Regions from separate parts of the Salinivibrio sp. YCSC6 genome, predicted to be linked through region 2. Evidence: predicted binding sites of a transcription regulator. Region 2 holds the regulator's gene; each other region holds the start of a gene.
What was found. The regulator CRP, encoded in region 2, controls carbon source genes, mostly activating them, when cyclic AMP is high. The targets are predictions, from matches to a motif close to TGTGANNNNNNTCACA.
Positions count from the first base shown of each region.

Region 1: the regulator CRP is predicted to act here: its motif matches at 6,101-6,116, upstream of E8E00_RS08965 (NupC/NupG family nucleoside CNT transporter).
Region 3: the regulator CRP is predicted to act here: its motif matches at 3,089-3,104, upstream of rppH (RNA pyrophosphohydrolase).
Region 4: the regulator CRP is predicted to act here: its motif matches at 4,606-4,621, upstream of nagE (N-acetylglucosamine-specific PTS transporter subunit IIBC).

Region 1 covers NZ_CP039516.1:1,949,764-1,957,078, forward strand. Annotated here, with positions in the region: gene E8E00_RS08940 (sodium:alanine symporter family protein) at 1-701, shown strand, start outside; gene E8E00_RS08945 (hypothetical protein) at 783-986, opposite strand; gene E8E00_RS08950 (3'-5' exonuclease) at 1,132-1,863, opposite strand; gene E8E00_RS08955 (DUF294 nucleotidyltransferase-like domain-containing protein) at 1,873-3,750, opposite strand; gene E8E00_RS08960 (BCCT family transporter) at 3,928-5,544, opposite strand; gene E8E00_RS08965 (NupC/NupG family nucleoside CNT transporter) at 6,187-7,315, shown strand, end outside.
Region 2 covers NZ_CP039516.1:2,639,529-2,646,843, forward strand. Annotated here, with positions in the region: gene E8E00_RS12300 (ABC transporter ATP-binding protein) at 1-634, shown strand, start outside; gene E8E00_RS12305 (TIGR02444 family protein) at 577-1,122, shown strand; gene E8E00_RS12310 (hydrolase) at 1,109-2,071, shown strand; gene E8E00_RS12315 (YheU family protein) at 2,219-2,437, shown strand; gene E8E00_RS12320 (phosphoribulokinase) at 2,497-3,366, shown strand; gene crp (cAMP-activated global transcriptional regulator CRP) at 3,618-4,250, shown strand; gene E8E00_RS12330 (hypothetical protein) at 4,380-5,246, shown strand; gene E8E00_RS12335 (DUF1338 domain-containing protein) at 5,298-6,092, opposite strand; gene astD (succinylglutamate-semialdehyde dehydrogenase) at 6,103-7,315, opposite strand, start outside.
Region 3 covers NZ_CP039516.1:430,415-437,729, reverse strand. Annotated here, with positions in the region: gene E8E00_RS01965 (sulfite exporter TauE/SafE family protein) at 1-143, opposite strand, end outside; gene ptsP (phosphoenolpyruvate--protein phosphotransferase) at 143-2,404, opposite strand; gene rppH (RNA pyrophosphohydrolase) at 2,423-2,935, opposite strand; gene mutH (DNA mismatch repair endonuclease MutH) at 3,567-4,232, shown strand; gene E8E00_RS01945 (DUF6482 family protein) at 4,242-4,544, opposite strand; gene E8E00_RS01940 (NADP(H)-dependent aldo-keto reductase) at 4,684-5,718, shown strand; gene E8E00_RS01935 (hypothetical protein) at 5,806-6,036, opposite strand; gene E8E00_RS01930 (LysR family transcriptional regulator) at 6,471-7,315, opposite strand, start outside.
Region 4 covers NZ_CP039516.1:1,918,313-1,925,627, forward strand. Annotated here, with positions in the region: gene E8E00_RS08805 (DUF4442 domain-containing protein) at 1-275, opposite strand, end outside; gene fcrX (ferric iron uptake transcriptional regulator FcrX) at 472-918, shown strand; gene glnS (glutamine--tRNA ligase) at 1,049-2,716, opposite strand; gene nagE (N-acetylglucosamine-specific PTS transporter subunit IIBC) at 2,929-4,440, opposite strand; gene nagB (glucosamine-6-phosphate deaminase) at 4,742-5,542, shown strand; gene nagA (N-acetylglucosamine-6-phosphate deacetylase) at 5,554-6,690, shown strand; gene E8E00_RS08835 (ROK family protein) at 6,698-7,315, shown strand, end outside.

The sequences.
Region 1 (7,315 bases), 690 kb from region 2:
TCGTTAAGAGTGCACTGGGCGTTGAACAAGCTGCCGGTGGTGCAATGGGTTATGCTATTGCGCAAGCAATGATGCAAGGTATCAAACGCGGCCTGTTCTCAAACGAAGCCGGTATGGGTTCCGCACCCAATGCCGCAGCAACAGCCACCACTAAGCCTAACCACCCTGCTGCACAAGGCTATGTTCAAATGTTGGGGGTGTTTGTCGACACCATTGTGATCTGTACTGCAACCGCCTCGATTATCTTGATGTCTGGCATGCTCGACCCAGAGAGTGGTCTTACCGGCATTGCACTGACTCAAGAAGCGTTGGTGAGCCAAGTGGGTGACTGGGGTGCAGGCTTTATTGCCATTGCAATTTTGTTGTTCGCCTTTACGTCTATCATTGCGAACTACTCGTATGGTGAATCTAACATCGAGTATATCTTTAAGTGTCGTAAAGCCATCACTTTGTACCGTATCGCGGTTCTCTCTATGGTATTGGTGGGGTCAATTACTGACTTGCCGTTGATCTGGAGTTTTGCTGACTTATCGATGGGTATGATGGCGGTGATCAACTTAGTGGCGATTGCGCTACTATCTGGCATTGCGTTTGCGTTGATGAAAGATTATGAAGACCAACGCCGAGCGGGTAAGAAGCCAACGTTTGATCGTACTAAGTTCCCGAAACTGGACAAGCAAATCGATAAAGACGTGTGGTAACGACACCGATCTGTCGGTATCAACCTACAAAAACCACCGCTCAAGCGGTGGTTTTTTTATCGTTAAAGTAAGCGCGAATCATCACCAAGTGAGCCAATAGGCAATTAACAGCGCAAACACAATGCACGCACCAGCATAAAAGCCCAACTCAATTTTACGTGCCGTCATGTCTTCCGCCTCTTCAGGCTTTAACGTGAGTCCCCAGTAAGCAAAGCCAATGCCTGATGACAACAACAACACCCCAAGGCCAAACACGAGCCCTTCTACTGCATGGATAAATGTCATGTGCTTTCCTCTGATTATCAGTCGCTGGTGTTGTAGCACATTATTATTGCACTGAAAACCAGCACGCGACGTGCTATTACCTATCAACAGGTTTACGAACCATCCGCGTCTACGGTTCAATAACAAAGCGATAGCCGTCTAGACCTTAGCTCCATACGTCGCTAATCGGTGTGTCAGGGGAAAAGTCGTGGGCCACTTGTGCTTGCAACAACTCTGCCGTGGCGATGGCATCGGTCAAGGCGTGATGACTTTGATAAAAAGGCAACTGATACCGAGTACGGCTATCGGCTAACCGAATCGACGCCAGGGGACGACGCATAATACGGTCCATCAAGCTGCGCTTCCCAGTACGGTGTTTCCGCGCCTCAAGCTCCATGGTGTCGACCATCGGAAAAATAATCCCTTCCCCTAAACGCTGCTTAATCGCGCGGTCAAGGAACTCTCGCTCGATACGGCGGTAATGCACCACAACGATCGCACCGGCGAGCGCACTTAGCAGTGGTTCAATCACATGAGAAAAGTCTGGTGCATTCATAATGTCTGAATGGGTGATCCCATGAATAACAATCGAAGACTCCGCCAGCGGCCGATTGGGATTCACAATCCAGTGCTGCGCCTGTTGGCAGCGAATACGACTAAGGGTAAAAGGCACCAGTCCAATACTGACAATGGCATCCTTTTCACTGTCTAGACCCGTAGTTTCAAAGTCGAGTGCGACAAAGGGCACATCCTTAAGAGGCGTATCTGGTGCTACCCAGCCTTGTTGATAAAACGCTTGTAGCGTTTCATGTTTCACCTGCTCACGTTTGGTATCCAGCATGGCTTGCCAGTCCACGTGTTGCGCCGGGGCTTTCTTTTTCAGATCCAAATGCAACATGCCCTCCCCTTATGACCGATTCGGCTGATAGCGGAATTTCAAGAACTTCTGAGCGTTACTTAAAATCTGGAATGCATCTTTGAGGTTACGGCGCTCAAAATCAGATAAATTCTCCGGTTCCACATTGTTATCTGGTTCACGTCCCGCTTCGATATCCAGCGCTTGGTGACGAATACGCACCATGGAAATAAACTCCATCGCATCTCGAAGGTCAGGCCCTCGGCCTTTGGGCAAGATCCCAGATTCAATAATGTCATCTAAGCGCTCAAACGAGTTTTGTGAGCGTGAATCGATAGCCAATGCGTGTACACGGATAAGATCGGCTAATGGCGCTGTGCCGCGGCGTTTGAGGTTAATAGAGTTATTGTGTCGCCCATCTTGCTCCATCACGAAATCTTTAAAAAAGCCCAAGGGCGGTGTGCGATTTAAGGCATTGCGCGCCATTGATGCTAAAAAGCGATTATTGCGACGTGCACGGCGACCAATGAAGGCTTTGAGTTGTTCAGCCCAGTTAGTTCGACCATAGACACCATCTAAATCAAAGAAAATATTGCTGTCGAGTAACGAGCGTGGGCTCGGATTATCAATCCAATCGGCGAAGCATTGTTCCCACTCTTTCAGTGTTTTCCGCCACTCAGGGTTAGTCGCCATGATATTACCAGTACAATAGGTATACCCGCAGGCATCGAGCCCATCAGACACGCGCTTCGATAGTGCCTCAAAATACGCGTTATGCTCGTCGTGGTTGAAGCTATCATCCAAGATAATGGCATTATCTTGATCGGTCACAATCAGCTGCTCATCGCGTGCCATCGATCCCATCGCCAAAAAGCAATACGGGATAGGCGGCTCACCCAGTTCTTCTTCTGCCAACTCCAACAGGCGCTGCTTAAAACTGCGGCCAATCACAGACATCGCAGACCCTATCATGTGTGAGTTCGCGTCCTCATTGACCATGCGTACAAAGCAATCTTTGACTTGTTTCGCCAACACCACTAAATCGTCTACCGATTGTTGACGGAAAATACTGGCGACGAGGAACAAGCTGTTTTGCGATTCGTAACGTGCAATATCTGATAGCGCGACCACACCCAGTGGTTTGCCATGCTGTAATACCGGTACGTGGTGGAGGTTTGAGCGCAGCATAGTGAGCATGGCTTCAAAGATGTAAGCATTATGATCGAGGGTGATCAGCTGGGGCGACATGATTTCTTGTACCGGCGTTTCATAAGGCAAGCCTTCTGCTAACACGCGATTACGTAAGTCACGATCAGTAATGATCCCCAGCACGGGATTGAAGCCGGTTTCGGGATCGGGCTCATCGCCCATCACCAAAATTGACGAGACCGCTTCTTGCGACATAACTTGCGCTGCATATTGTACCGAGTCGGTACTATCGATCATCACGGGGTCGCGAATAATCAGCTTCTTAACTTTGGACGTCGTCAGATCATTGGCTTCATTATGGCTCGATACCGCCTGACGTAATCGCGTCCGGTCTTCGACCTCGACAAAATCGGCAAAGTGTTCAAATTCATCAAACAAGCGGTTAAATGTCGCCTCAGGGATGAAGTACACCAAGGTGTCTTCGATCGCCTTGGCGGGCATACGCACCCGGTTGTTCATCAAAAGCCCCATCTGACCGAAAATATCCCCCTCGGCGATACGGTTGTACAAGGTGCCATTACGACGATACAGCTCGACAGCACCGCTACGGATCATGGCTAAATCATGAATCTCATCGCCGTAGGCAAAAATCGTCGTGCCCGCTCGGTGATAACTAATTTCGATGCTTTGCGCGACCTCAGCAACCACCTCTTCGGGAATCGATTCAAAAGGGGCGTATTGGGAAAGAAATGTCGCAATTTCAACTTGTTCAGCTTCCATGATGCTCACCTAGCGTTGCGAGAAAGTGCAAGGGTATGCGATTGAATATTCACAATAGATGAAACCTAAAAGCTTAGTCTCACCCATCACATATCAAGGTTGTTGGTAATAAAAAAGGCAGTCCCGAGGGCCTGCCTTTTTCATCATAGCTAACTGTTAGTTACTTAGCACGTACAGTTACTTAGCGCGCGGCTCTGATGCTAACCCTTTGAACAAGGAAGCAGTCGCTACCAGTAGTACAATCGTGAACGGGAAGCCAGTTGAAACCGCCATCGCTTGTAGGGCAACCAAGCCACCACCAAGGATAAGCGCCACCGCAACTAGGCCCTCGAAAGACGCCCAGAAAACACGTTGTGGCACTGGCACGTTCACTTTACCGCCTGCAGAGATGGTATCGATAACCAGTGAGCCTGAGTCAGACGAGGTCACAAAGAACACGATAACTAGAATGATACCGATGAATGAAGTAATCGATGCCAACGGCAAATCATCCAACATTGCAAACAGTTTCAGTGACAGTTCAGCGTCTACAACTGCGGTGTAACCTTCGTTCACAAATTGACCAATCGCGGTACCACCGAATGCGGTCATCCACAACACACAAGCAGCAGATGGGATCAGCAATACGCAGGTGATGAACTCACGCACTGTGCGGCCACGAGAAACACGCGCAATAAACATACCTACAAATGGAGACCATGAAATCCACCATGCCCAGTAGAACGAGGTCCAGCCTTGCGTAAAGTTGGCATCTTCACGTGCAAACGGCATAGACAGCGCAGGCAAGTTTTCTAGGTACGCGGCGAGGTTACCAAAGAAACCGGTCAAAATGGCTAGCGTTGGACCCACTGCAATCACAAAGATAAGCAGTAGCAGTGCAAGCAACATGTTGACTTCGGAGAGGCGTTTCACCCCTTTATCTACCCCAGCAACCACAGACAGGATGGCCATACCGGTGATACCCATGACAAGCAGCACCTCTGTGGTGTTACCCAGTGGCGTATCAAACAGATAGTGAAGACCAGCAGACGCCTGTGAGGCGCCAAGGCCTAGTGAGGTTGCAAGACCAAAGAGGGTCGCGATGATCGCAAGAATATCGATCACGTGGCCGGTCCAGCCCCATACACGCTCGCCAAAGAGCGGGTAAAAGACTGAACGCATGGTCAAAGGCAAGCCTTTGTTATAGGCAAACAGAGCCAAACCTAGCGCCAAGACAGCGTAGATGGCCCAAGGGTGAAGACCCCAGTGGAAAATCGTTGCAGACATACCTAGGCGTCGAGCCGCTTCAGCATCTCCGGCTGCTGCGCCCAACGGTGCCCAGTCGGTACGAATACCGTTTGCATCAACAGCGGTACCGCCCAATGACGTTTGGAAGTGTGTTAACGGCTCTGATACACCGTAGAACATCAAACCAATACCCATACCGGCGGCAAACAACATCGCAAACCAACCCGCATAGCTATAATCCGGCTTAGCTTCTGTTCCGCCGAGACGAACGCGACCCAAAGGTGACACAATCAGTACTAGACAGGCGATAACAAAAATATTACCTGCAGAAAGGAAGAACCAGTCTAGATTCGAGGTCAACCAACCCCGAAGATCACCAAAAACAGGGCCGATTTGGTTTTGAAATGCCAAAGTGACAAATACAAAGGCCATAATGGCCAGCCCCGAGACCATAAATACTCGGTTGTGAATATCAAAACCAAACGGGCCAAGTTTAACGGCCACATTATCCTGACCGACCTGGTAGTCAGTATCGATCGGGTTAACTTTCCCGTCCGGTTTCATCATATCTTCATGGCTTTTATCGCTCACGAGTTAACTCCTTAGTCCGTTTGTTCGGAAGCCTGTGAGTGTCGGTGGCCTGTGCGCTCAATTGGCCTTTTCATCGCAAAACGCGGATAAAAAAGTTGACCAGCAGCAAGAACCGCAACATCCACACAGCTCACTACCCTAACATAAATGCGTAACGATTTAATTAGGGTACTAACCAAATGTCGATTTTATAACCAGCTATTAATCAATATATCCACTCAAACCCCAGCCTAGACGCGGCCTAGAACTCATTTGAACTCTTTATTTCAGAGCTATAAAGGATCGTGTCATACACTTTCCTCTTCTAGGTTTAGCGGAAATACGCCGTATCATAAAAAGAATTCATTGATAGTGCTCACAAAAAATACCTATGTTCACCAGCAAAACTTTTGATGGATCACAAAGACATCGTGAATAGCATGCGTCTGTTCAAGTACCTATCGTGAAGCCGCTCTGAGCTCACACGACTCGCCTACGAGCACATAACCTCCAGGCCACAAAAATGCAAAACAATGCAACAATATGATTTATTCGTGATACTTGTCACACTGAGAAAAATAAGTACAATACCGCCGCAATCGTTTTCCATCCCAGTTTAACGTTTGCGGAGCAAGCATCATGCAATTTGGCATCGGCCTTTTGGGGATTAGCGTCCTCTTTCTAATCGCGATTGGATTTTCAGAAAATCGTCGTGCGATCAACTGGCGTACCGTCGGTGGCGCTTTCATTATTCAAATCGTCTTTGCCGGGTTTATTATCTCCGTCCCGCTTGGTCAGCATATTCTGGCTAACGCATCAGAAGCCGTGTCCGCAATTATTAGCTTTGGCGATATTGGTGCTGAGTTTCTGTTTGGTGATCTCGCGAAATTTAAACTTGGCTTTATCTTTGCTTTCAACGTTTTACCAACTATCGTCTTTTTCTCCGCTCTGATCGCCGTGCTTTATCACTTAGGGATCATGGCTTGGATTATTCGCCTGATCGGTGGCGTACTACGACGCGTACTCGGCACTTCGCGCACTGAATCGATGTCAGCCACTGCCAATATCTTTGTCGGATCGGTAGAAGCCCCTCTTGTCGTGCGCCCTTTTCTCGCCTCAATGACGCGCTCAGAATTATTTGCAGTCATGGTCGGCGGATTAGCCTCCGTGGCTGGAGGCACCATGGTTGGATACGCAGGCCTCGGTGTTGAAATGAAATACCTGATCGCTGCCGCTTTTATGTCCGCACCAGCCGGTCTAATGATGGCAAAAATTATGGTCCCGCAGACCGAAACGCCTATCAGTCATACCCAAGCGCAAGCCGAGCAAGATAACCACGATAAGCCTGTCAACTTGATCGATGCAGGTACACAAGGTGCTTTAAGTGGATTACAAATTGCGATGGCAGTCGGGGCTAGCTTGCTGGCCGTGATCAGCATGATTGCGCTGATCAACGGCGGGTTGGGCAAACTTGGCCCGATGATCAATATGCCTCAATTGAGTCTGGAGTGGATATTCGGCTATGTGTTTGCACCAGTCGCTTGGCTCATCGGTATTCCGTGGGGGGAAGCAATGACTGCTGGTACCTTGATTGGTAAGAAAATTGCGGTGAATGAATTTGTGGCGTTTGCTGATTTTATGAACCTAAAAGGTGCACTTTCTCCCCATAGCCAAGCCATTGTTACCTTTGCACTGTGCGGCTTTGCCAACCTCACTTCGATCGCGATGTTGATGGGCGGACTGGGCGGTATTGTTCCAGAGCGCCGAG
Region 2 (7,315 bases):
GGGAGGCGAGAAGGCACGCTTGGTATTAGCGTTATTGGTGTGGCAAAAGCCTAACCTGCTGCTGCTTGACGAACCGACCAACCACCTTGATTTAGATATGCGCCAAGCCTTGACGCTTGCCCTACAATCGTTTGAAGGGGCGATGGTGATCGTAAGCCATGATCGCTTTTTGCTGCGCGCGACCACCGACGATCTTTATCTTGTCGACAACGGCGCGGTGCAACCCTTTGACGGTGACTTACACGACTACCATCGCTGGCTTGGCGAGCAACAGCGTGCCGACCGTGCGGAAAGTAAAAAACAAAACGCCGATGACAAAGCCGCCCCCCAGCAACGTCAGGTCGATCGTAAGGCACAAAAGCGTCGCGAGGCAGAACTTCGCCAAAAAACCGCGCCACTTCGTAAAAAAATTGACAGCCTAGACACAAAAATCGAACAGCTCTCTGCCATTATTGCCGATGCAGAGACCAAACTGGCCGACCCAACAATTTATGGCGCAGACCAAAAAGCCCAACTCGCGGAACAATTACAACGCCAGGCTGATGCCAAATCAGCGCTGGAAGAGGTAGAGCAAGAATGGATGGAGCGACAGGAAGAACTGGAAGCCATGGAGGCGGCATTCAATCAAGCCTAATTCCCGGCCAAGCGAATGCAGCCGACCTGTGGCAGTTTTGTTTGCAACACTATGGCAAGCAAGACGTCAAACAGGCGTGTCTTAAATTGCAAGATCAGCATCAGGGTAACGTCAACCTTGCCCTGTTGCTGGCTTGGTTGGAAAGCCATGGCTATGGCCTTGCCCCAGAGAGCCTCAGCCAACTTAAACAATCGCTCAGCCGCTCTGAGCATTTGCTGATTGCCTACCGCAACCTACGTCGCGATATCAAACCGCGCGTTGGCGCGGGACAATATAAAAAAATGCTGAATTTCGAGCTCAGCCTCGAGAAGTTCCAACAACAAGACCTCATCCACGCCTTGAATCAACAAACATGGCTGACCGAGTCGCCCTCGCCGTTGGCGTATTATTGCCGTCAGCTCTCGCCCTCGGCCAAATCGCTCTATCCCGCTCTGCGCGCCAGTGTGATCAAAGACGATGAGCAAGGAGACGCTGATGACGCCCTTTGAACCGATTCCCAGCGCCCGTAATCCTCATCTACAAACCATCATGCCACGGCTGATGCGGCGGCAACCCGTGATCTCTCCTTTATGGCAGCAGCTGGATTTACCGGATGGTGATTTCGTCGATCTCGCTTGGACACAGACGCCTCAGCCCGGCCAACCGATAGTGGTCCTTTTTCATGGCCTCGCTGGCAGTTTTCATAGCCCGTACGCGAATGGATTACTGGCTGCTTTTCAGCGCCAAGGCTGGTGCGGTGTGGTGATGCACTTTCGTAGTTGCAGTGGCCGCTTAAACCGCGTCCCGCGCACTTATCACTCAGGCGAGACACAGGATGCGCGCTATTTTTTGACCACATTACGCATGCGTTATCCTCAGCATCCCATTCATGCCGTGGGCGTATCGCTAGGCGGCAACATGCTGGTGCGCTATTTGGCAGAGTATGCGGACGATCCGATTGTCTCCAGTGGCTGCGCAGTGTCACCCCCCTTAGACCTTGCCGCCTGCTCGTTACGCATTCAGCAAGGGTTCTCACGTGTCTACCAAGCGTACCTACTCCGCTCGATGCGGCAAACCCTGTCAGATAAGCTCACGCGACACGCCCAAGTGGGTCGTTGGCAAGCTGGCGAGCAGCCCCGTATTTCGACCTTATTCGAGTTTGATCAAACCGTCACCGCACCACTGCATGGGTTTGAGGACGCACATCATTACTACCAGCAATGCAGTGGCCTATCCGTGTTGCCTGCGATCCGCGCCCCTTTGACCATCATTCATGCCAAAGACGATCCTTTTATGACTGATGCGGTGATCCCAACCACGCCATTACCGGCCAATATACGCTATCAACTCACTGACCATGGCGGACATGTTGGGTTTGTCACTGGCCGTTGGCGTGCACCGCGTTTATGGTTGGAAGAGGCAGTGCCCGCGTGGATAGCTGAGCAACTCGACACCTGATGCCCCAATCGTCACGATAAATTGTGATTAAATCGACATAGATGCACTGCACCTACACGCATAATTCGGTAAAATGGGAGCTAATTCACAACCTAAGCATGGAGATGGCGTCCGTGCCATCCCGATGTCAGCAAAAGGTGATGTAGTATGATGGTTCCATGGCAATCTGTGCCAGCCGAAACCTTGACCAATTTAATTGAACACTTTGTGTTGCGGGAAGGGACAGATTACGGTGAGCAGGAAGTCAGCTTTGCTGAGAAAGTTGAACAAGTGCGTGAACAATTAAAATCCGGCGACGCCGTGATTGTATACTCTGAGCTGCATGAGACAGTGGATATTCGTCGTCAGCGCGATCTCAGACCGTAACACCGCCTCACCTTGTGGGCTGCGGTGTAAATTCAGACTGATCAATGACAGGGCTCGTCATGTCGGCTAAACACCCAATCATCGCTGTGACCGGTTCATCCGGCGCAGGCACAACCACGACCTCCGAAGCGTTTCGTAAGATGTTCAATATGATGAACATCAAAGCCTCTTGGTTAGAGGGCGATAGCTTTCACCGCTTCACGCGGCCAGAAATGGATGTTGAGATCCGTAAAGCCCGTGAACAAGGTCGTCATATTAGCTACTTTGGCCCCACGGCCAACGACTTCCCACGCCTTGAGCAATTTTTTAAAGAATATGGCGAACAAGGCACAGGTAAATACCGTCGTTATCTACACACCTTTGATGAAGCCGTGCCTTATAACCAAATGCCGGGCACCTTCACCCCCTGGCAAGATCTGCCTGAAAATACCGACGTATTATTTTATGAAGGCTTGCATGGCGGGGTGGTGGATGGTGACGTCAATGTCGCCCAACATGTTGATTTACTGATCGGCATGGTGCCTATCGTTAACTTGGAGTGGATTCAAAAGTTTGTCCGCGATACGCGCGACCGAGGCCATTCCCGCGAGGCTGTCACGGACTCGATCGTGCGCTCCATGGATGATTATTTGCACTACATTACGCCGCAGTTTTCTCGCACACATATTAACTTCCAACGTGTCCCGACCGTAGACACATCCAACCCGCTGAATGCAAAAGGGATCCCTTCACTCGACGAAAGCTTTGTTGTGATCCGCTTTCGTGGCATGAAGAACGTCGATTTTCCTTATTTACTGCAAATGATCAGTGGCGCCTTTATGTCTCGGCACAACACGCTGGTCGTGCCCGGCGGTAAAATGGGATTTGCGATGGAGCTGATTATTCGCCCCTTGATCCAACAGTTGATTGAGAAAGGCAAGATAGGTTAACCGCCGTAGCGCACTTAACGTGTATTACTTCTCAGGTCGTGATCTTAGCCACATTTTTGCCGATTTTTTAGGCGGTTGGCTTAGATCAAAATCAAGAAATCCAGATAGAAAAAAGATACACTCTTGTTAACATACAGTGAGCTTGTAGCCTGCGCCAAGACCTCGTATTCTGTGCATTGGACTGATGGGTTTCCATTCAGACAAAGACAGGACGTCGTTGCCGGGCAACACATGCAGAGGAAATAAGTTATATGGTTCCAGGAAAACCTCAAACAGACCCTACACTCGAGTGGTTCCTTTCACATTGTCATATTCACAAGTACCCGTCCAAAAGTACTCTGATCCATGCAGGGGAAAAGGCGGAGACCTTGTACTACATCGTGAAAGGTTCTGTGGCCGTACTAATCAAAGATGAAGAAGGCAAGGAGATGATCCTGTCTTACCTTAACCAAGGTGACTTCATCGGCGAACTTGGTCTGTTCGAAGAGGACCAAGAGCGCACCGCATGGGTACGTGCGAAATCACCTTGCGAAGTAGCAGAAATTTCATTCAAGAAATTCCGCCAGCTGATCCAAGTTAACCCAGACATTTTGATGCGTCTATCCTCTCAGATGGCGCGTCGCCTGCAAGTGACCAGCCAGAAAGTGGGAGACCTTGCCTTCCTGGACGTGACCGGCCGCATTGCGCAGACCCTACTGAACTTGGCGAAGCAACCTGACGCCATGACTCACCCTGACGGCATGCAAATCAAGATCACGCGTCAAGAGATTGGTCAGATTGTTGGCTGTTCGCGTGAGACAGTTGGGCGTATCCTTAAAATGCTGGAAGAGCAGAACCTTATCTCAGCTCACGGTAAAACCATTGTGGTTTACGGCACACGCTAATCCTCGCGTGTTGCGACAAAACCGGCGCTTTTGCGTCGGTTTTTTTATTTTTATTGACTGGAAACTCATTACCTAAGTTCTACACTTCAGAAACGACCCATCTAACAACTGATTAACAGGATGTCGTTTATGAGAAGCTTACGTCAAACCCTTGCTGCATTGCTACTCGCGGCGGTTTCTTCAACTGCTGCGGCGAATATCACCATTGTCCATCCAGAACCACGGGCTGGCTCTGCCCTCGATTTATACGCTATCGACTTGATTGAGTTTTTAGCGGAAAAATCAGGTGAGTCTGTCACTTTACAGGCCTTTCAAGGCCAAATTGGCTCTCAGTCTCGTAAAGTGGAAATGCTAAAACAAGGACGACTGACGGTAGATTGGCTCGGGGCCGACCGTACCCTTGAGTCAGAGTTACTTCCCATCCGTTATCCAGTCTTTCGGGGTCTATTAGGCCATCGCTTGTTCATTACCAATCAAGCCACCGAACCCAAGCTTGCACAAATCAGTGACCAAGCTGGGCTCAATAATCTGACCATGATCCAAGGGCAAGGCTGGGCGGATGTGAAGGTCTTGCAGTCGGCGGGATTTCGGGTTCGAGAAATCTCAAGCTTTGAGAATATCTTTAAAGGCGTCGATACCGGACGGGCCGACCTCTTCCCGCGTGCGCTTATCGAACCTTTTAGCGAGCTGGCAGAGCGACCTCAATATACAAATCTGTTGGTTGATCCGCACTTAATGCTAATCTACCGCTTCCCAATGTTCTTGTTTGTATCGCCCCAAAACCCAGAGGTAGCGACCATGCTCAACGATGCCTTTGCGGCCGCCTATCAAGACGGATCCTTCATCGAATTTTTTGAGAATGCCCCTCTGGTAAAAGAGACCTTTGAGAAAGCCAATATTGGTGAGCGCACCTTTATTCGGGTCGACAACCCACATCTGAGTAATGAGACTCAGGCAATTGACGATACATTCTGGCTCGATATTGAAAGTCGCTAAACACCGCCAACCAAAAAAGGAGAGCATCGCTCTCCTTTTCTTCTCTCGCCACTATTGATGCGTACTTTCAAAAATTTTATCGGCCGAGGCGGCGACAAAACCTTGATAAAGTTCACCGTCCGGAAGCGGATACCGTTTCGCAAACTCGTAGAAACCACCCGGAATATCATGGCGTGCATCGCTAAATTGCACCGGCACGCGATCAGCCATCGTCGAGGATTGCTCCAAAAAGACTGACGCATCCCCTTTGACCTCCCCGCCAGATTCGTTAATGGTAAACCCATTTTGGCGCAAGGTATCGTTGACCGCTTGACAGCTATCATGGTTATTCAGCTGATTCACACTGACCGTAAAGTGGTTCGCCCCATAGCCATGCGCTGCCACCCAAGCTGCATATTCACTTTCATCTGCTAACGTCTTGTAGGTTTGCCAGTCCAAGTCCCACAAACGTCCTTGATGAAGAAAATCGCTCCCTTTCAGCGCATCATCATCCACATTCGCCACTAAGTCGCGCACGATAGATTGCAATGTTGTCGAGCATTGGCCCACCATCAATTCACTAATAAACACTTTCGGCATCAAGGGATCGGGATGCTCGTAGTGACGTGCGTTGAGCTTCTTCGCTTCAAAGGTATACTCACCTTTCGGCTCATAGCCCAACGCAATAAAAGGACGGGCAAGCTTGTCCAGCCCTACATTAGGCAGTGCAAAGGTGCGCAGTGCAATGTGATCATTGATCAGGGGTTGGCCTTCTTCGAGCAACCCATGCACTTTCTGCGCAGAAGGGCAAAGACGCTGGGTGTAGTCTTGCCACAATCTGTCAAATAACGCTTGGCAACTATCCATGTTGTTCTCCTTAATCAAGAGGCGTGATCCCCGGCGCAAAGCTCTCGGGCAAGGTGACCTGCTCGCCTTCCATCGATGCCATAGGGTAGGCACAATAATCGGCGGCATAATAAGCACTTGGACGCAGGTTACCCGACGCGCCCGGACCACCAAATGGTGCATCCCCACTGGCACCGGTCAATTGACGGTTACGGTTTACAATACCGGCGCGAATATGGTCAAGGAAGTATTGCCATTCACCATCGTCGTCACTGATAAGGCCTGCCGATAAGCCATAGCGGGTATCATTCGCTTTCGTCAATGCATCAGCCATATCGGTGTAACGCTGCACCTGCAATAAAGGACCGAAGTATTCTTCATCGGGTAACTCGGCGATCCCGCTAACATCAATGATCCCCGGCGAGATCACGGCATCATGGCGATGTTCACACGCCACGACTGGCTTGCCTCCGAGATCGATCAGTTTTTGCTGAGTGGCTAAGATCCCTTCGGCCGCCGCCACAGAGATCTGTGCGCCCATAAATGGCGCCGGATCATCGAACTGGCCGCCCACACGGATCGTTTTAGTCCACGCCGCTAAGCGCGCCAAGATCTTGTCACCCACCTCCCCTTCAGGAAGAAGCAGACGACGTGCACAGGTACAACGCTGACCGGCACTGAGGTAAGCCGATTGAATAATGGTATAAACCGTGGCATCCACACCACTGTGTTTATCACTGATAACCAGTGGGTTATTGCCCCCCATTTCCAATGCCAGCATTTTGTCCGGTTGGCCGGCAAACTGGCGATGGAGGATGTGTCCGGTGTTGGCGCTCCCGGTAAATAGAAGGCCATCAATACCTCGAGCTTGTGCTAGCGCTTCGCCGGTATCACGGCCCCCTTGCACCAAGTTAATTAGCCCAGCAGGTAGACCGGCTTCTAACCAGTAGCCAAGAGTTTGTTCAGCCACTTTAGGCGTCAGTTCAGACGGTTTGAAAACCACACTGTTTCCGGCCAATAGTGCCGGGACAATATGGCCATTAGGCAAGTGACCGGGGAAATTATACGGCCCAAACACTGCCATCACACCAAGGGGGCGATGACGCAGTACAGCTTGCGTGCCATTGACGTCTTTTTCCCGCGATCCTGTACGTTCATGGTAAGCGCGCAGCGAAATGGCAATTTTACCCACCATGGCGCCCACTTCGGTTTTGGTTTCCCAAAACGGCTTACCGGTTTCTTCA
Region 3 (7,315 bases), 740 kb from region 2:
GACAGACCAAATAATGGCAGCAAAAAGCTTAACGCCGGCACCACCACCAAGCCACCGCCAATGCCAAGGAGTCCGGAGAGTGTGCCAACTAACGCCCCCAACAGCATACAAATAAACGCTAACAACAAGGTTGCGGTGGTGATCATCGCATCCGTCCAATTTGGACCAGCGCATCCAAACCTTGTTCGGCTAAAAAGTCTTCCATCTGGGTACGGACCTGTCCGGGTTCACTCAAACTAAGCATCTGCTCGGTTTGCTTTTGTAAGCGTGGTAAGGAAAGACGACTGAGCAAGTACTTAATCTTCGCCACATTACGCGTATTCATACTCAATTGGCGATACCCCAGCCCCACTAGTAATGCCGCGCCCACCGGATCGCCAGCCAGTTCACCACATACGCTCACCGGCAATTGATGGCGAGCACTGGTGGTCGCAATCAAACTAAGCGCATGAAGTACGGAAGGATGGAGCGCATCAAAGATGTTGGCGACACGGGCATTGTTGCGATCCACGGCCAACAAATACTGCGTTAAATCGTTGGTGCCAACGGAAAGAAAATCGACTTCTTGCGCGATCCCATCGAGCTGATACAGCACCGAGGGTACCTCAACCATAATGCCAAGCAGCGGTTTCGCCAGAACTTCTCCCGCCAACTGTGCCTCTTGGCGTACTTCCTCAAACGCGCGAGCAATTAACGCTTTCGCTTCCAGCAATTCATTCACACCGGAGATCATCGGCAACAAGAGTTTCAAATTATCCAAACCCAAACTGGCACGCAGCATCGCACGCACTTGGATCAGAAAAATATCAGGATGATCTAAGGTAAAACGAATGCCGCGCCAGCCAAGAAACGGGTTATCTTCATCGACACTCAAATAGGGTAATGGCTTATCCCCGCCAATATCCAAGGTGCGCATCACCACAGGTTTATCTGGGTAGCTGGCTAAAATCGCTCGGTATTGTTTGACCTGTTCGTCCTCGGAAGGAAAACGGCGCTGCATTAAAAAAGGCACTTCGGTCCGAAACAAGCCCACCCCATCGACACCTTGGTTGATGGCAATGCTACTGTCGGCGCTCAAACCAGCGTTCAAATGGATCTGGATACGGGTGCCATCTTGGCTTTTTCCGGGCGAGGCTAGCGCCGTATCTAAAGTCGATTGCAAACTGACTTCCGCTTGAACCAGCTGCTGATATTCCTTCAGCAAAGGTGCGGCGGGCTCAATCATCAACAGCCCTTTGTGACCATCCAAGATCACCGATTTATTGTGGAGTCTTGGCGCGGAAAAGCTCACTCCCATCACCGCCGGAATGCCAAGTGCCCTTGCCAAGATGGCCGCATGGGAGTTCGCCGCACCCTCTTCGGCTACGACCCCCGCGAGTAGCGCACGTGGAATAGAAGCCAGCATGCCAGCCGTCAGTTCACGGGCAAGCAAGACGATAGGTGACGAGATGGGTTGATGATTGCTTGAGGCTTCAGAAAGAAAATAGAGTAACCGCTGGCCGAGCTCCTTCACATCGGCAGCCCGTGCCTTAAGATAGGGATCATCCATGGCCGCAAAACGGGATGAAAAGGTTTCTACCGTTTGTCGGACCGCCCACGCGGCTTCGTCGCCCTGTTGGATACGTAGGGTCATATCCTCGCGCAGCATAGGATCGTTGAGCAAATGGACAAATAAATCAAAGATCGCCAGCGCTTCTTTTTGTAGCTCCTTATCAAAGCGTTTTCTAAGGCGACGGAACTCCACTGACGCATCATCTAATGCGGCATCTAAACGATCGAGTTCTTTTTGAACATGCAAACAGCTGGCCGGTGCAATGTCCTCTAACCGTGGTTGAGAATCATCACACCATGCATTCGCAATTCCCACCCCTGGTGATGCGGGAACTCCTTCCAACAACACGGGTGACTGTGATGCATTCAGCCATCCGCCTTGTGCATCTGCATAGGCAAACACTACGGCCAGTTGCGCGGCGAGAGTGACAAGAAACGACTCTTCACTTTCGTCAAATTGACGCGGCTGGTGTTGCTGCACGACCAGTACGCCCAGTACCGTTTTACGATAAATAATGGGCGTACCTAGAAAAGACTGGAAGGCATCTTCTCCTGTGGCAGGGAAAGGTTTAAACGCGGGATGCTCACGCGCATGGGCCAGATTGATCGGTTCTGCGCGCTCGCCAACTAATCCTACCAAGCCTTCACCAAAAGACAGTGAGACTTGCGCGGCAGGATCCAAGCCTTGAGTGGCCATCAGATCAAAGCTAGCTTGCTCGGGGTTGGCAAGATACACAGAGCAACACTCGGTATGCATCGCAACACAGGTTTGCTGCACTAGGGTTTGCAGCGCCTGATGAAGATCCGCCGATGCGGCTACGCTCTGAACAATATTTCTAAGCTGTGTCAGCACCGGCTTCCTCCTTAAACGTTACCCTCGCTTGTTCCGACGTCGAGGCTTACGCTCCTTAAAAGGCATTGCTAACGGCGCAAACTCTTTCATTGCACGGCGGTATACTTCGCGTTTGAAAGACACAACCTGACGTACCGGATACCAATAACTGACCCAACGCCAGCCATCAAACTCCGGGATTCCCCCGCGGGACACATTCACTTTCGACTCATCGCATTCCAGCTTCAACAAAAACCATTTTTGTTTTTGCCCAATACAGACTGGCTTGGAGTCCCAACGTACCAAACGTTTCGGGAGCTTATAACGTAGCCAATGACGGCTAGTACCCAAGATGCGGACATCTTTTTTGGTCAGCCCCACTTCTTCGTAAAGCTCACGGAACATGGCTTGTTCGGGACTTTCCCCATCATCAATCCCGCCTTGCGGGAACTGCCATGAATGCTGACCATATCGACGAGCCCAGAGAACCTGACCGTGGCCGTTACATATTACTATCCCCACATTGGGACGATAGCCATCGCCATCAATCACTGGACGACCTCAATGATAAATCTCTACTGAGTCTGATTTTTTCACAAAAAGCCGCTAAGGGTAAACAAACATTGTGGATTAACCTGTGTTTTTGCGCACTCGTCGTCATCTGAGGATAACTCAGGGCCTAACAGGAAGTTATAAACATAGCAATGAGAGTTTGCGCACATTTATTCACGCTTTCTGTGGATAGATTTGTGAAGAAGCAACGAAAAAGTCTAAAACGTCGTCAGCTAAAGATCAGTTAATCTGATTTACAATTAAACAAAAATAAAAATAAACCCTATAAATCAGAACATTAAAAACATAAAACCCAGCAAAGATCCTTGTAGCGATCTTTCGATCATCCTTTGCACACAGATCGCTCAAAGATCCATCAGTTAGTAAATTATCCACATCGTTAGCGCAAAAATCCAACAATATCGTTAGTTGCTCACCTAACACAGGTAAAAAGGGTACTGTATATATGATCATGGTCGCGATTTTTATACGCAACACTTATCTTTCTGTGGATAACTAAAGCGCCGCCAGATTGATCTTCACCATGAGGATCCTTGCGCCTTGCTCGACGCTTAACGATAATGCCGGTCATCTTATGCCAAACATTACCCGTTGCCGAAAAGCTATCTATATGCAGCCACCACAGTCCGAATCAGAACTCATGCAGCGTGCCGCTGATTTAGCCGGTTTTACGCTAGGGGAAATCAGCCACGAGCATGGGATCGCCTGTCCGGCCGATCTGAGCCGAGAAAAAGGCTGGGTAGGCATGTTGCTAGAAACCTGCTTGGGCGCGACGGCAGGAAGTAAGCCCGAGCAAGACTTTGCTCATTTGGGGATTGAGCTGAAAACGATCCCCGTTAACGCGCATGGCAAGCCACTCGAAACCACCTTTGTGTGTGTTGCGCCTTTGACGGGGATCAGTGGTGTACAGTGGGAACACAGCCATGTTCGGCACAAACTTTCCCGTGTTCTTTGGGTTCCCGTTGAGGGAGAACGCACTATCCCACTCGCAGAGCGGCGCATTGGCACTCCCCTGCTCTGGTCACCCAGTCGAGAAGAAGACGCGCAGCTGCGTGCCGATTGGGAAGAGCTGATGGATTTGATTGCCTTAGGACGGGTGAATGATATTACCGCGCGTCACGGCCAGTATTTACAGCTGCGCCCCAAAGCCGCCAACAGCCATGCACTCACCGATGCGTTTGGGGCAAAGGGCGAACCGATCAAAACCCTACCGCGTGGCTTTTATCTTCGCACCCAGTTCACCCATCATATTCTAAGCCGATTTTTCGTCAGCTGACCGAACGGCCTAAAAGCGTATCGGCATGTCCTCTTTGCAGGGCGGTTGATCACCGGTGGCGAACTCGTCGTAAGGGTCGAACAAGCGTAATACACCCTGTTCAATTCCCAGCGCCTTTAAGCGGTCTCCCACTTGACCCACATTATCAAACTGCATCACTTCACCGGTGGCATCGTCACGCAAAGGTTCGAGGTGGTGTTTCACCTCCACTTCAACGGAATATTTCGCACCACCGGCGTGGGCCATCACATAACATTGGGGGCAAGAGCGCGGGTCAGCGCGCATCCATGCCTTAAGTTGTCCATAGTTCATGATGCTCTCCTCGTTGTGATCTTTATCAGTAAAGAGCAGGATCGGAGAAACTGTCAAGCAAGGCGCCACAACGCTTTTGCTGAGCAATAAAATTCTCTACTATGGAATGCCATAGGTCGATTGCAGACAAGGAGACAGGATGCAATACCACCGCCTGCCCCATTCCACCTTAGATGTCAGTAAAGTGTGCTTGGGCACCATGACCTTCGGTGAGCAAAACACCGAAGCCGATGCCCATGCGCAATTGGATTTTGCCCTTGAGCGCGGCGTTAATCTTATCGATACCGCCGAAATGTATCCGGTTCCGCCCAGCCAAGCCACCCAAGGCCGAACCGAGGCGTATATTGGAAGTTGGTTAGAAAAGTCGGGGAAGCGTGATCGTGTGATCTTGGCCACCAAAGTCGCTGGTCCACGCAACGTGCCTTACATTCGTGAGGATATGTCCCTCAATCGTCGCCACATTCATCAAGCCGTTGAAGACAGCTTATCGCGCTTAAAAACTGACTACATCGATTTGTATCAGGTGCACTGGCCACAGCGTCACAATAACTGTTTTGGCAAATTGAACTATCCGTATCAAGACGAGCACTCCGGCGTCACCTTGCTAGATACCCTGGATGCGTTAAATGATCTGGTGAAAGCCGGTAAAATCCGCTACGTCGGGGTATCAAACGAGACGCCTTGGGGCGTGATGAGCTATTTGCATTTAGCCGAAAAACATAGCCTGACGCGGATTGTATCGATCCAAAATCCCTATAATTTACTTAACCGTAGCTTTGAAGTTGGCCTGTCTGAAATCAGTCATCACGAAGGCGTCGAGCTACTTGCCTACTCCCCCCTTGCCTTCGGTGCCCTCAGTGGTAAGTATTTGGGCGGCGCGCGTCCCTCTGGTGCGCGTTGTACCTTACATCAGCGTTTTTCTCGCTATTTTACTGAAGCAGGACAAAAAGCGACGCAGGAATACGTTGAGTTAGCCCGAGCGCACGGCTTGGATCCGGCGCAAATGGCGCTCGCTTTTGTCAACTCTCGCCCTTTTGTTGCCGCCAATATTATTGGCGCAACCACGCTAAAACAGCTAGAAAGCAATATCGACAGCCTCAATATTATCCTCAGTGAGGACGTCCTCGCGGGGATTGACGATATCGCTACTCGCTATCCAAACCCTTGCCCTTAAACGAGAAACGGCAGCCTTATTGGCTGCCGCGCAGAGGGTGATTAGATAGGGCGGCGTTTGCTCGCAAACGCCGCTTTCTGGGGCCCATTACAGCCACCGCCATCGTCGTCGCCATGTCACAAGATAGCGTTTTGCCGCGAAATGCGTATTCACAGGCAACCCATCTTGAAAGTTGGCGGTGATACCAATATCACGCTGCAAATGATGGTTCAATGCAACATTGGCAACTCGATAACGGTTTGCGTTGGTGCGGCGCTGACGACGTGCGCCAATACGAACAACAGCTTGCGCTAATGGGTATAAAGATAGTTGAGTCATGATGGCTCTCCTTGTTGGTTAAAGGAGGCCACAGGCACAATACGTAGAGGTACTGCAATCTGGCCGCATTATGCCCGCGGCCAGTTACAATTGGTCGCAGAGTCAGATGTATAAGCGGGTATCTCGTGCGCAATGATTGGCACGACCCATCGCTGAGGCAAAGATGACACCCTGTTTTTGGCTCGGTATGTATGTCATGTTGCCTCCTAAATACACATGAATCTGCGTGACTTGAGGGTTTATTGTTCAATATCACGTCATTATATTCAATAACTTATTCGAATATTGTGCAAATTTAACGCAATGCTCTGCTATCATTTTTATCAACCTTGTATTTGCACTGCTCTGGTTAACAAGGCTGTGACATAAATAGATAATTATTCTGTTCCTATCTCAGCATCAGCCGTCACTTTCATTCCCTTCGTACCCTAAACTCATCGAACGGGCGATAAGTAAACCTTTGAGGCAATAAGCTGTTGGCGCAACGCTTGCAGTGCTATCCCCATGGCCTGCTGAGGCAACCAAACCAAATCGACAAAAAGCTCCCAGCTATCTTGAGCAAGATCGGAAGGCAAAATCACTAACTCACCTTGTTGAACCGCCGTTTCCACCAGTGAGAAAGGCAGTTCCGCCCAACCAATCCCCGCCTCAACCAAACGCAATGCCACACTCAAATTTTCTGTTCGCCATGCACTGTCTGCATATTGCCAACGCGGCGCCGCGTGCCTATCTCGTCCGGCCACCACAATTTGGCGATGCTTCACAATTTCAGGCCAATCAAAGTGCGTTAACCGCGCGAGTGGATGCTGAGCACTGCAAACCGCACACATTCGCATCATCTCAAGGTTATGAAATTCAAAGGCGGTCGGCAGCTGTTGTTCCTGAACCAGTAGCCCTAATTGCGCGCGCCCTTGCTCAAGTAAACTAATCACATCCACATAAGCGGCGGTGAGAATTTCAATTTCGACCTGTGGAAATTGCTGTTCAAACGCCGCCAGACGCGCAGCAATACTGGGCGAGATCGCGGCAGACTCTGCAGCAATGGTGAGACGGGTTTCGACTCCGGTTGCAAACGCATCGGCGCTGGCTTGAAGACGCTGCATTTCGGTTAAAATTCGCTTCGCTTTGCCCAGCAGTGCCTCACCTTGCTCTGTCAGCACCGGGTAGCGCCCTTGACGCTCGAATAACGTTACCGCCCAATCAATCTCTAGATTCGCGACCGCGGTGCTGACCACAGATTGTGCTTTACCCAGCTTTCTCGCCGCCGCAGAAAAGGAGC
Region 4 (7,315 bases), 720 kb from region 2:
TTGATGAAATTAATATCCGCTTGTTTATCCCACACATGGTACTGTGGACCGAGTATGCCCATTAACATCAAGGCATAAACAGGATCGGTCAGTGAAAAGATACTGCCACCATATTGTGTTCGATTCGCGTTTTTGTTCCACCAGCGCAGTTTTAACCGCATATTGACGCACTTAAAGTCGTCACTAATAGACTCAATATGGATCCCCGCTCCCCAGAAGGGAGGCCAACTATTTAATGCCCACTTCACAATTCTTGGTTTATAGAACCGATACATAACTGATTGACGTCCTTATCTGGTCTTACCAGACAATATTTACATCTCGAAAACATTGTTGCAACCAAGAATGATCAAAATTCGTTCGTCTAAGCGTTCCTTGCTGTGGCGAGCGCCGAGCAATTTTGATAGTCTTAATAAATATTTTCCTTGCTAATCAAACTGTCTCTCGCAGGCAGAAAACAGGTAGATACACATGTCAGACAATAACCAGGCGTTGAAGCAAGCTGGGCTAAAAGTCACGCTGCCACGGCTCAAGATCCTAGAAGTGCTGCAACAGCCCGATTGCCAGCATATCAGTGCCGAAGACCTGTATAAGAAGTTGATTGATCTAGGCGAAGAAATTGGCCTAGCGACGGTATACCGCGTCCTCAACCAGTTTGATGATGCTGGCATTATCACCCGTCACCACTTTGAAGGTGGAAAATCGGTGTTTGAGTTAGCGACTCAGCACCACCATGATCACCTCGTCTGTCTTGACTGCGGTAAAGTCATTGAGTTTTCGGATGATTTGATTGAAGAGCGTCAAAAGGAAATTGCCGGTCGTTTTAATGTTCGTCTTACCAACCATAGCTTGTATCTCTATGGTCACTGCCAAGAGGGCGACTGTAAAGCCGATCCTTCGATTCACAATGATGACTGAATGATCAAAGTTTGAGTGACTTGATGTTGTCATAAAGAAGCTCTCTTTATATCAACGAATTTCAGGACGGGACAAACCCATAAAAAAGCCGGCAATGCATGCCGGCTTTTTCGTTGCGTAAAGACAAAGGTTACTTACCTTCAATCTTCGCCCATGTGTCACGTAAGCCTACGGTACGGTTAAAGACTAATGCATCCGCACGACTGTCTTTGCTATCCGCACAGAAGTAGCCCGTGCGCTCAAATTGATAGCCAGCTTCAGGCTGCGCGTCTTTCAAGCTAGGCTCAACGTACCCGTGCATCACTTGCAAAGAGTCTGGGTTAATCGTCTCTACGAAGTTTTCTGCACTTGCAGGATTTGGCACAGTAAAGAGGCGATCGTACAAGCGGAACTCAGCCGGAACAGCATCTGTGGCCGATACCCAATGGATTACCCCTTTTACTTTACGTCCATCCGCAGGGTCTTTTCCTAGCGTCTCTGGATCGTAGCTACAATAGACCGTAGTGATGTTTCCGTGCTCATCTTTCTCGCAACGCTCGGCTTTGACTACATAAGCATTACGTAGGCGTACTTCTTTATCCAACACCAAACGCTTATATTTTTTGTTAGCCGATTCACGGAAGTCTTCGCGCTCAATCCAGATCTCGCGAGAGAAAGGCACCTGACGCTGTCCCATCTCTGGTTTGTTTGGATGGTTAGGGGCACTTAGCCATTCAACGTCATCCGTTTTGTTTTCAATCACTAGCTTGATAGGGTCTAGAACGGCCATCGCACGCGGTGCGCGTTCATTCAGATCATCGCGAATACACGACTCCAGTGCACTCATTTCGATGATGTTATCTTGCTTGGTGACACCAATTCGTTTGCAGAACTCACGAATAGACGCTGGCGTATAACCACGACGACGTAGACCAGAAATCGTCAACATACGTGGGTCATCCCAGCCATTGACGAGCTGCTCTGACACCAGTTGGTTGAGCTTACGCTTCGACATCACCGTGTATTCCAAGTTTAGGCGACTAAACTCGTACTGATGCGGGGTGCAATCGATGGTGATATTTTGCAACACCCAATCGTATAAGCGGCGGTTGTCTTGGAACTCCAGCGTACATAACGAGTGAGTGATCCCTTCCAATGCATCCGAGATACAGTGGGTAAAATCATACATCGGATAAATACACCACTTATCACCCGTCTGGTGGTGATGAGCAAAACGTACGCGATAGATAACCGGATCGCGCATCACCATGAAAGGTGACGCCATATCGATTTTGGCGCGAAGACACGCAGTGCCCTCGGCAAATTCGCCCGCGCGCATTTTTTCAAATAATGCGAGGTTTTCTTCCACCGCACGATCACGATAAGGGCTCGGCTTGCCCGGCTCTGTCAACGTACCCCGGTACTCGCGGATTTGATCTGGGCTCAATTCATCGACATACGCCAACCCTTTTTCAATCAGTTCAACCGCAAAGCCGTACAACTTATCAAAATAGTCTGATGAATAGCGCTCTTTACCTGCCCACTCAAAGCCAAGCCATTGCACGTCGCGTTTGATCGAGTCAACGTACTCAACGTTTTCTTTTTCTGGGTTGGTATCATCAAAGCGCAAATTGCACTCACCTTGATAATCCTGTGCAATACCGAAGTTCAGGCAAATAGACTTAGCGTGACCGATATGCAGATAGCCATTAGGCTCCGGCGGGAAACGGGTCACGACTGATGTGTGTTTTCCCTCCGCCAAATCTTTATCAATGATTTGACGAATAAAATTGGTTGGACGAGCTTCAGCATCACTCATCAAGGTTACCTCGTATCAAAACAGTGCGAATTTTACAGCTACATGGATACTATGATCTCTTATTCCGGCACTTTACTCAACCAGTTGTTGTTAAACTCACCCTCGCATGCCCCTAAATGCGCTTTTTTTGCTCATTCCACCTGCCGTGCATAAAAAAACGCCCAGCGTTAGCCGGGCGTTTTCGGGTTAAGAGTGTCTTTGTGTGTGGTCGCTTATGGCAATTTCACTGCAGACAAATCTTCATTATCCGGGATTTGCTTCATCTCACCGGCAATGATTTCGGCCAATGGGCCAAGAATGACTTGCAAGTTGTTATCCCCTAACTTCACGACACCCATCGCGCCAATGGCTTTGAGTTTCGCTTCATCGACGATTTCACGGTTTGCTACCGATAGGCGCAAGCGTGTGATACAAGCGTCGATAGATGTCAGGTTTTGGTGTCCGCCTAACGCTTTGAGGTACTTACGTGCTAGCTCACGGTTATCGCTGGTTTCATTTGTATTCGCGTTTCCGGCAGATGCGCCTTCAATGCTGTCATCTTCACGACCCGGGGTTTTCAGGTTCATGGCCATGATAGCCGCACGGAATGTCGCGTAATAAAGCACGAAGAATACCAAGCCCATCACAGGTAGCATGTACCACTCGTTAGCAACGGGGTTTTTTGACGACAACACCAAGTCGACAAGACCTGCAGAGAAGCCAAAACCGGCAGTCCAGTTAAAGGTGGCCGCGATGAACAAAGAGATGCCTGTCAAGAACGCATGCAACACAAACAACACAGGTGCCACGAACAGGAAGGCAAACTCGAGTGGTTCAGTGACACCGGTAAAGAATGAAGCAAAACCGGCTGCAATCATGATAGATGCCACACGTGCTTTGTTCTCTGGACGCGCAGTGTGGTAAATCGCTAGTGCCGCCCCAGGTAGACCAAACATCATCACAGGGAAGAAGCCGGCCATGTACATGCCTGTGGTTCCCTTAATTGCTTCTCCAGAAGCAAGACCTTGTGCGCCCATCCAGAAGCGGCCCAAGTCATTGATACCCACAGTGTCGAACCAGAATACCGCGTTAAGCGCATGGTGAAGACCAACTGGAATCAATAGGCGGTTGAAGAATCCGTAGATACCTGCACCCGCGGCGCCTAAGTTAGTGATACTTTCACCGAAGTGAACCAGACCACCAAATACGACCGGCCATACAAACATCAACACGAACGAAATCGCAATAGCGACGACAGAGACAAGAATGGGAACCAAACGTTTGCCGCTGAAGAACGCCAGTGCTTTTGGCAACTCAACGCCGCTATAACGGTTGTAAAGCTCCGCCGATACCACACCAATTAAAATACCAATAAATTGGTTGTTGATTTTGCTAAACGCCAGCTCATTGTTGTCTAGTGCAACATCCACGAGACCAATTTGGCTTACAGCACCAGGCGCACAAAGCGTGGTGATCACCATAAAGCCGACGAAACCTGCCAAGGCAGCCGCACCATCTTTATCTTTTGACATGCCGTAAGCCACACCAATGGCAAAAAGTACGGACATATTGTCAATGATCGCTGCCCCTGATTTAATCAAGAAAGCAGCCAATGCGCTGTTACCACCCCAACCTGTTGGGTCAAGCCAGTAGCCGACCCCCATCAAGATCGCTGCGGCTGGTAGTACCGCTACCGGCACCATCAACGCACGACCTATACGTTGCGCGTATCCAAGAATATTCACCTTCGTTCCCCCTATGTGTTCTCAGAGCCATGCCGCAGTATTTGTTGTTTTCTGCGTCTGGCGTATCGCGTGAGATAATGACCAAAGCACTTTTTTTGTCAAACAATGTTAGTCAATTGCAGTTTATGCCAATAAATTCGCCTCGCAAATTAAAACCCCCTTATTTGTGAGATTTATCACCGATCCACACCAAACACAGAGAAATATGTTAGCCAGATCATAAAACTTATTTTATGATAAAAATAAATGAGCATATTCGTTATGCTGTACCCGTAAGCCCACTGATTTATCGAGGTGTCCTGTGCGACTCATTCCATTACAAACCAGCCATGAGGTCGGCCTATGGTCGGCTAGATATATCGTTGATACTATTAATAAATTCGCTCCAAGCGCCGAACGCCCATTTGTGCTCGGATTGCCAACAGGCGGTACGCCACTGAATACTTATAAGCAACTGATCACCCTGTTCAATCAGGGCGAAGTGAGCTTTGAGCATGTGGTAACGTTCAACATGGACGAGTACTGCAATATCCCAGCCGATCATGACCAATCATATCGCACCTTCATGTATGAAAACTTCTTTAAGCATATTGATATTAAAGAAGAAAACATCAACTTACTGAACGGAAATGCGAGCGATGTTGATGCGGAATGCAAACGTTATGAAGACAAGATCAAATCCTACGGCAAGATCCACCTCTTTATGGGCGGTGTAGGTAACGACGGTCACATTGCGTTTAACGAACCTGCCTCTTCGCTGGCTTCTCGGACACGGATCAAAACCTTGACCGAAGATACCCGTATGGCAAACTCTCGCTTCTTTGATAATGATATCAATCAAGTACCTAAGCACGCGCTTACCATTGGCGTCGGGACGCTACTCGATGCTGAGGAGATCATGATTTTGGTCACTGGCCACAATAAGGCTCAGGCGCTTCAAGCAGCAGTGGAGGGGTCAGTCAATCACTTATGGACTGTTTCCGCGCTGCAGCTGCACCCTAAAGCCATGATTGTGTGCGATGCGCCTTCAACTGCCGAACTAAAAGTAAAAACAGTGAAGTATTTTCAGGAGCTTGAAGCCCAGAACATTCATAATTTATAAGGAATAACAGCATGTATGCGTTAACCCACTGCCGGATTTTTACTGGTCATGAAGTGCTTGATGACCACGCTATTGTCATCCGTGACGGCGTGATTGAGGACGTTTGCCCGCAACATGCGCTGCCGACAGAGATAGAAAAACGCTCACTCGACGGAGCTTACGTTAGCCCGGGCTTCATTGATCTGCAGCTTAATGGTTGCGGTGGTGTCATGTTTAACGATGCGATCACAACAGACACTATCGAAACCATGCACCAAGCAAACTTGAAGTCTGGGTGTACCAACTTCTTACCAACTCTGATCACGAGTTCAGATGATGACATGCGTGCGGCGATCAACGCGATGCGCGAGTACAAAGCCCACCATCCGCATCAAGCCTTAGGCTTACACTTAGAAGGGCCTTACTTAAACAGCGCAAAAAAAGGGATCCACAGTCTCGACTATATTCGCCCCAGCAACGACAAGATGATTGCGTATTTGTGCGACAACGCCGACGTGATTACCAAATTGACGCTGGCGCCCGAACTCGCTCCCAAAGCGCACATTCAGGCGCTCACCAAAGCAGGCATTATCGTCTCCGCTGGCCACACTAACGCAACCTATGAGCAAGCACGCGAAGGCTTTGCTAATGGGATTGGGTTTGCGACCCACCTGTTCAATGCAATGACGGCGACTACCGGTCGAGAGCCCGGCATGGTTGGCGCGATTTATGATACGCCCGAGGTTTACACCGGCGTTATTGCTGACGGCTTCCATGTGTCTTACGCCAACATTCGTCTTGCACATAAAGTAAAAGGTGAGAAATTAGTGCTAGTTACTGATGCTGTGGCACCAGCAGGAGCCGACATGGATCACTTTATTTTTGTAGGCAAGAAAGTATATTACCGTGACGGCAAGTGTGTTGATGAGAATGGTACACTTGGCGGCTCTGCACTGACGATGAACGAAGCGGTTCGTAATAGTGTTGAGCATATAGGTATCGCCTTGGATGAGGCCCTGCGCATGGCAACGCTGTATCCTGCGCGCGCTATTGGTGTCGATCAGCTTTATGGCAGTATTCGCCCGGGGAAAATTGCGAATCTTGCTATTTTTGATCGTACACTCAACATCCAAGCGACGGTGGTTAACGGACAATATACACATAGCTAGGACATTTATGACTGGCGGACAAATCGGGAATGTCGACCTGGTAAAGCAGCTCAACGGAGCTGCCGTTTATCGGTTGATCGATCAACAAGGGCCCATCTCTCGCATACAAATTGCAGATGTGAGCCGTCTAGCACCCGCAAGTGTGACAAAAATAACCCGCCAATTGCTCGAACGTGGCTTGATCAAGGAAGTGGCTCAGCAAGCGTCAACCGGCGGTCGCCGAGCTATTTCTTTGACCACAGAGTGCGCCCCATTCCATACCCTTGCGGTAAGACTGGGGCGTCATTTTATCGAGCTTTCACTCTATGACTTGAGTGGGACATCGCTTGCTGAACACGGGGAAGCTTTTCACTATCACGATCAGAACGAGTTAGTGAACGGCCTGATTCAGATTCTGAGTCAGTTTATTGACACCCACCAACAATCCATCAAAGAGCTGATTGCCATATCGGTCGTGATGCCCGGCCTGATTGATCCTGAATCTGGGGTCGTCGAATATATGCCTAACATCACGATTCAACAGCTGGCCCTTGCCGACACACTCCGTGAGGAGTTTGGTGTGCAGGCGTTTATTGGTAACGATATTCGCGGACAAGCATTGGCAGAGCACTACTTTGGCGCCAGT